2 regions of the Microbacterium abyssi genome follow, and region 2 is predicted to be linked to the other one. Evidence: predicted binding sites of a transcription regulator. Region 2 holds the regulator's gene; the other holds the start of a gene.
What was found. Region 2 encodes HrcA, which represses chaperone genes, less so after heat shock. Its sites were predicted from a motif close to TTNGCACTCGNNNNNNNCGAGTGCNAA; they were not measured.

Region 1: groES (co-chaperone GroES) is a predicted target of HrcA. The motif match lies at 766-792, and genes of this name have one in related genera.

Annotation. Positions count from the first base shown of each region.
Region 1 is NZ_CP063815.1:2,453,094-2,456,453, reverse strand. Features, by position in the region: gene IM776_RS11850 (THUMP-like domain-containing protein) at 1-738, opposite strand, end outside; gene groES (co-chaperone GroES) at 880-1,176, shown strand; gene IM776_RS15885 (hypothetical protein) at 1,397-2,671, shown strand; gene IM776_RS11835 (hypothetical protein) at 2,760-3,002, shown strand; gene IM776_RS11830 (dynamin family protein) at 3,078-3,360, shown strand, end outside.
Region 2 is NZ_CP063815.1:1,899,201-1,902,560, reverse strand. Features, by position in the region: gene hemW (radical SAM family heme chaperone HemW) at 1-823, shown strand, start outside; gene hrcA (heat-inducible transcriptional repressor HrcA) at 881-1,915, shown strand; gene dnaJ (molecular chaperone DnaJ) at 1,956-3,068, shown strand; gene IM776_RS09230 (16S rRNA (uracil(1498)-N(3))-methyltransferase) at 3,070-3,360, shown strand, end outside.

The DNA.
Region 1 (3,360 bases), 550 kb from region 2:
CACGCCCTCGCGTGCGAGGGCACCGGACCACAGCACCAGCTCCACCACGCTGCCGTCGGCGCTCACCCACTGCGCTTCGGCATCAGCCGGGAGCGCGTCGCGGTCGTGCGCGGGGCCGAGCTTGATGCCGACCGGCATCCGCTCCGCGAGCGCGTACGCCCAGTCGAGCGACGGCGAATAGTCGGATGCCGTCACCCGCCGCGTCTCGCTGTGCCCGGCCGTCCGGCGGGCGGGGTCGAGCCACACGGCGTCGATGCCGCTGAGGTCGGCGGTCTCGGCGGTGCCGTGCTGGACTGTGGCGTCATCGCCGAACGGGGCGAGGTTGTAGGCGGCGATCGCGGCGGTGACCTCATCCGCGTCCACTGCCGACACGGCGAGCCCGGCACCGGCGAACGCGAGCGCGTCGCCGCCGATACCGCACCCCAGGTCGGCGACGCGCTCGATGCCCGCGCGACGCATGCGTCCGGCGTGCCGTGCCGCGACCCCCAGGCGCGTCGCCTGCTCGAGACCGGCCCTTGTGAATAGCATCCGCTCCGCGAAGCCGCCGAACTTCGCGGCAGCCTTCGCGCGCAGATGCGCCTGGCCGACGACGGCCGACACGAGGTCGGGGGAGTGGCCCGCGGCGCGCAACCGCGAGACGGCCTGCGTGACCTCGTCGGCCCTTGAGATCGTGCCGACCTCGTCGAGCAGCCGGAGGCCGTCGGGGGTGAGCAACGCGGTCAGCTCGGACATCTCCACCGATTCAGACTACGCGGATGCCACGCATTGGCACTCGCATTGCATGAGTGCCAGCCGAGCGCCTACACTTGTGATTAGCACTCTCGGGTTGAGAGTGCGAACGAGTCTTTCGTGTCAGCGTCAAGAAAGAAGAGGTAGACCGTGTCGGTTTCCATCAAGCCGCTCGAGGACCGCATCGTCATCCAGCAGGTCGAGGCCGAGCAGACCACCGCAAGTGGCCTGGTCATCCCCGACACCGCCAAGGAGAAGCCCCAGGAGGGCGAGGTCGTGGCTGTCGGCCCTGGCCGCATCGATGACAACGGCAACCGCGTTCCGCTCGACGTCGCCGTCGGCGACCGCGTTCTCTACAGCAAGTACGGCGGCACCGAGGTGAAGTTCGGCGCCGACGAGTACCTGGTGCTCTCGGCTCGCGACGTCCTCGCCGTCGTCGTTCGCTGACGCGAGACGCGCAGCGACCAGCACTGAAGGTCCGGATGCTTCGGCATCCGGACCTTCGTGGTTTCCCGGGGCTCCCCCTACTGGCCCCCACGACGCCCCCGATGATCCCCCGACCATTCCCCGACAAGCCCCGGGATGCTCCCCGATGCTGCCCGGGCACGCCGGTTCCAGACTCTTACCAAGCGCCACTCGGCACTCACACGGATAAAGGGGTCTCATCATGGCTGTGCAGGACAACGTCAACTTGCTCGGCGCTCAGTGGAATCTGGGTGTGGAGGATGTCGGCAACGGCAACACGGACAACTCGGACAACTCGGCGGACGACAACTCGACCGACGACAACTCCTGGACGGACAGTTCCGACAACTCGGACAACTCGGACAACTCCGACAACTCGGACAACTCCGACAACTCGGACAACTCGGACAACAGCGACAACTCCGACAACTCGGACAACTCGGACAACAGCGACAACTCGGACAACTCCGACAACTCGACCGACGACAACTCCGACAACTCGGACAACTCGACGGACGACAACTCGGACAACAGCGACAACTCCGACAACTCGGACAACTCCGACAACAGCGACAACTCCGACAACTCGGACAACTCGGACAACTCCGACAACTCGGACAACTCGGACAACTCGATCAGCGACTCGTTCCAGGTCAACGACTCGTTCCAGGACAACTCCGACAACTCGGACAACTCCGACAACTCGATCAACGACTCGTTCCAGAACAACTCCGTTCACGACTCGGGCAACACGACGCTCAACGATCACTCGATCAGCGTCGGCACACGTCAGTTCAACGCCGGGTTCAACGACCTGAACCTCAGCGGAGCCGGCATGGCCGGAGCCGGTGGCGGCAGCCTCACGATCGACGCTCGCGCGACGCTGAACGACCAGTCGGTGAACCAGAACATCTCCACCGCAGCCAGCGGTGCCGGTGCGGCAGGCTCTGCGGGCCTTGCCGGTCTGGAGTACGGAGGCGTCCCGGCAGGTGGCGGCAACACCGGTGGCGACGTCAATCAGTTCATCGCCAACAGCAGCATCACGGCATCCGGTGACGGCTCCGTCGCGGCAGGTGGCGACGGCGCGCTGACGAACATCAGCACCAACATCACGGTGGGCGATGTCGCGATCGGCAACGAGACCTACACCGACTCGTTCAACGAGGACTTCTCGGACAACTGGTCGATCAACGACTCGTTCCAGGACAACTCGACGACCGACAACTCGGACAACTCGACGACCGACAACTCCGACAACTCGGACAACTCCGACAACTCGATGACCGACTTCTCGGACAACTGGTCGGTGAACGACTCGTTCCAGGACAACTCGATGACGGACAACTCCGACACGTGGTCCGTGAACGACTCGTTCCAGGACAGCTCGATGACCGACGAGTCGCTGAACGTCGACGTCGCGGTCGACGACATCAACGTCGGCAGCCCCACGGGAGATATGAACGACGTCGCCTTCTGAGGCATCAGCCTGGTCTGCCCGGCTGCCTCTGGAAGGCGGCCGGGCAGAGCAGTACACTGCAGACAATCCGATCCGAAGGTCGTGAGACATGTCCGACGACGCGCAGGGCGAATCGGCACAGCAGCCGATGGGTTTCGACGCTTTCGAGGAGACCCTCTGGCCGGATGCCGCAGCCGATGCCGACCCGACGGGGGCGAACATCTTCACTGCGGAGATCGAGAACGTGAATTCCGCCGATTGGGAAGTGGATCCGGAACTCATCTGGGGAGATGATCCGGCCGCTGCTTCCGACATCGACGGAGGGGCACTGGGGCCAGACCTACTCGTCTGATCCCGAAACTGGGGAGCAGGGGTGGTGCACCACCCCAACAGCTCGAAGAACATCTGGGGGGAACACGTGCCGGAGATGCGAACCGCTGGGGATACGGTCGCAGAAACCGTCCGCGAGGTGGGCAGTCTCGCGGCATCCGCCGGAAGGGCGGATCTAGCCGAACGTCTGGATCAGACGCGTAGGCGGCTGCTCGATCCGGGAATCCGCGTCATCGTCGTCGGAGAGTTCAAACAGGGCAAGAGCAAGCTCATCAACGCCCTCGTGAACGCGCCGGCATGTCCGGTCGACGATGACATCGCCACCAGTGTCCCGACGATGGTCGGCTACGCGCCGGAACCCTCGGCGTGGATCCTCGAGA
Region 2 (3,360 bases):
CGTGACACCCGACGTGGCGCGTACTCTCGCGGATGCCGGCGTGACGCGGCTGTCGGTCGGCATGCAGTCCGCCGTGCCGCACGTTCTGGCGGCGCTCGACCGCACGCACCACCCGGACAATGTGCGCACGGCGGTGGACGCCGCGAAGGACGCGGGACTCGCCGTCAGCGTCGACCTCATCTACGGCGCTCCCGGCGAGTCGCTCGCCGACTGGGAGGCGTCGCTGGATGCCGCGATCGCGCTCGACTCCGACCACGTCTCGGCGTACGCGCTGATCATCGAGGACGGCACGAAGCTCGCCAGGCAGATCCGCCGCGGCGAGGTGCCTGCACCCGACGACGACCTGCAGGCCGACATGTACGAGCTCGCCGACGCGTGTCTGGCGCAGGCCGGTTTCGACTGGTACGAGGTCAGCAACTGGGCGCGAAGCGTCGGGCAGCGCTCGCGCCACAACCTGGCGTACTGGCGCGGGAGCGACTGGTGGGGCTTCGGTCCCGGCGCGCACAGTCACGTCGCGGGACTGCGCTGGTGGAACGTGAAGCACCCTGCGGCATACGCGCAGCGGCTCGCGGCATCCGAATCGCCTGCGGCGGGAACCGAGCGCCCGGACCGGGAGTCGCATCTGCTGGAGCGCGTGCTCCTGGAGACGCGCCTGTCAGACGGCATGGCGATCGCCGACCTGCCCGAGGCCAACCGCACGCGCGTGGCTGGCCTCATCGCGGACGGCTTGGTGGATGCGGCCACTGCGCTGCAGGGTCGGATCCGGTTGACGCTCAGGGGGCGTCTTCTGGCGGATGCCGTGGTGCGCGAGCTGACCGATTAGCGCAGTGGGTAGAATTGGCACTCTAGGCGTAAGAGTGCCAGCAGAGAGGAGCGCATGATGGTCACCGAACGCGGGCTGCAGGTGCTCCGAGCGATCGTGCAGGATTACGTCGAGACGCATGAGCCCGTCGGCAGCAAGTCGATCGTTGACCGGCATTCATTCGGCGTCTCCGCCGCGACCATCCGCAACGACATGGCGCTGCTCGAGGACGAAGAGCTCATCGCCGCGCCGCACACATCGTCCGGCCGTGTGCCGACGGACAAGGGCTACCGCGTCTTCGTCAACCACCTCGCGCAGCTGCGCCCGCTCTCGGGCGCGCAGCGCAGCGCGATCGAGTCGTTCCTCACCGCTCCGGCGGATCTCGACGACCTCATGGTCCGCACCGTACGGGTGCTGACGCAGCTGACCGGTCAGGTCGCGCTCGCGCAGTATCCCTCGTTCGCTCGCGCTCACCTCACCCACATCGAGCTGGTGTCGCTCGCGCCGAACCGCCTGCTCGTCGTGCTCGTCACGGACGCCGGCGGAGTGTCGCAGCGCATCGCCGTGCTGCCGGTCGACATCGATGACGCCGACGTGGCTGTGCTGCGTGCGCGGCTGTCGGCGCTGCTCACCGGGCAGACGGTGCGCGAGGCGACCGACCGGGTGCAGGTGCTCATCGAGGGACCGGACGGCACGGGCGTCGACAAGGCCATCCGTCTGCTTGCCGGCATCATCGGCGAGGAGCTCGCCGAGTTCCGGCAGGAGCGGCTCGTGATGGCGGGAGCGGCGACGCTCGCTCGCCGTGAGCAGGACTTCCGCGGCAGCATCCATCCTCTGCTCGAGGCGATCGAGGAGCAGGTGACACTGCTGCGGCTGATGAGCGAGATGGTGACGGACGAGCACGGACTGGCGGCGAGCATCGGCGCCGAGAACGAGGCGTTCGGGCTGCCCGAGGCATCCATCGTCGCGAGCAACTACATCGCACCGGGCGGCACCGCACGCGTCGGAGTGATGGGGCCGACCCGAATGGACTATCCGAGCAATCTTGCGGCGGCACGGGCTGTGGCCCGCTACCTGTCGCGGCTGCTCGACGAAGACGACGCGAGCCGCTGACCGGTTCCCGGCAGCAGCACGCACACGCAGGAAGGTGATTGTGGCGGACCACTACGAGGTCCTCGGGGTGTCGCGAGACGCATCGACGGACGAGATCAAGAAGGCGTATCGCAAGCTTGCGCGTCAGCTGCACCCGGATGTGAACCCGGGGGAGGACGCTGCCGAGCGGTTCAAGCTCGTCACGCACGCCTATGACGTGCTGAGTGACGAGGACTCACGCCGCCGCTACGACATGGGCGGCGGAGACGGCGCCGCAGGCGACTTCGGGGGCTTCGGCGGTTTCGGCGACATCTTTGAGACGTTCTTCGGCGCCGCGCAGGGCGGCGGCCGCGGTGGACGCCCGCGGTCGCGCAAGGAGCGAGGGCAGGACGCGCTGGTGCGCGTCACACTCGACCTCGGCGATGTCGTCTTCGGCGCGCATCGCGACATCGAGGTCGACACGGCCGTTCTGTGCGAGACCTGTCACGGATCGTGCACACAGCCCGGCACGCAGCCGGTGACCTGCGACATCTGCGGTGGCACGGGCCATGTGCAGCGCCAGGTGCGCAGCCTGCTCGGCAACGTCGTCACGTCGCAGCCGTGCGGTACCTGCCAGGGATACGGCACCGTGATCCCGCACCCGTGCGGCACGTGCAACGGTCAGGGGCGCGTGCGCTCGCGCCGCACCGTGTCGCTCGACATTCCGGCAGGCGTGGAGACGGGTCTGCGTCTGCAGCTGCCCGGCTCCGGCGAGGTCGGCCAGGCCGGGGGCCCGAACGGCGACCTGTACGTCGAGGTCACGGTCTCGCCGCATGCCGCGTTCAGCCGTGAAGGCGACGATCTGCTGGCCACGCTCGAGGTGTCGATGGCAGACGCGATCCTGGGCACGGAGACGTCGATCGACGGTCTGGACGGGACTGTGGATCTGGAGATCCGGCCGGGTGTGCAATCGGGCGACGTGCTGACGATCAAGGGCCGGGGAATCACGCCGCTGCGTGGCAATCAGCGCGGTGATCTGAGGGTAGGTGTGCAGGTGGTGACTCCCACCAAGCTCGATTCCGCCCAGCGTGCGCTGATCGAGGACTTCGCGAAGAAGCAGAAGGCGCCGGGTCCGCAGCTCGCGCAGTTCCAGCAGGGACTGTTCTCGAAGCTGCGCGACCGGTTCCGGCACTGACGTGGCTCTGCACTTCCTCGTCGAAGGATGCTCCGGCGTCGCTGTCGGCGACATCGTCTCTCTCACGGGCGCCGAGGCGAAACATGCGGCGGTGGTGCGCCGGGTGCGCGTGGGAGAGACGGTGACCGTCGGCGACGGACGCGGCGTCTGGCTCGAGGGCTCGGTGTCGGACGTGTCGGCGTCGCGTGTGGAGGTGACGATCACCGCGCGCTCAGCGGTGGATGCGCCCTCGGCTCGCCTCACGCTGGTCCAGGCTCTCGCCAAGGGCGATCGCGACGAGCTCGCGGTGCAG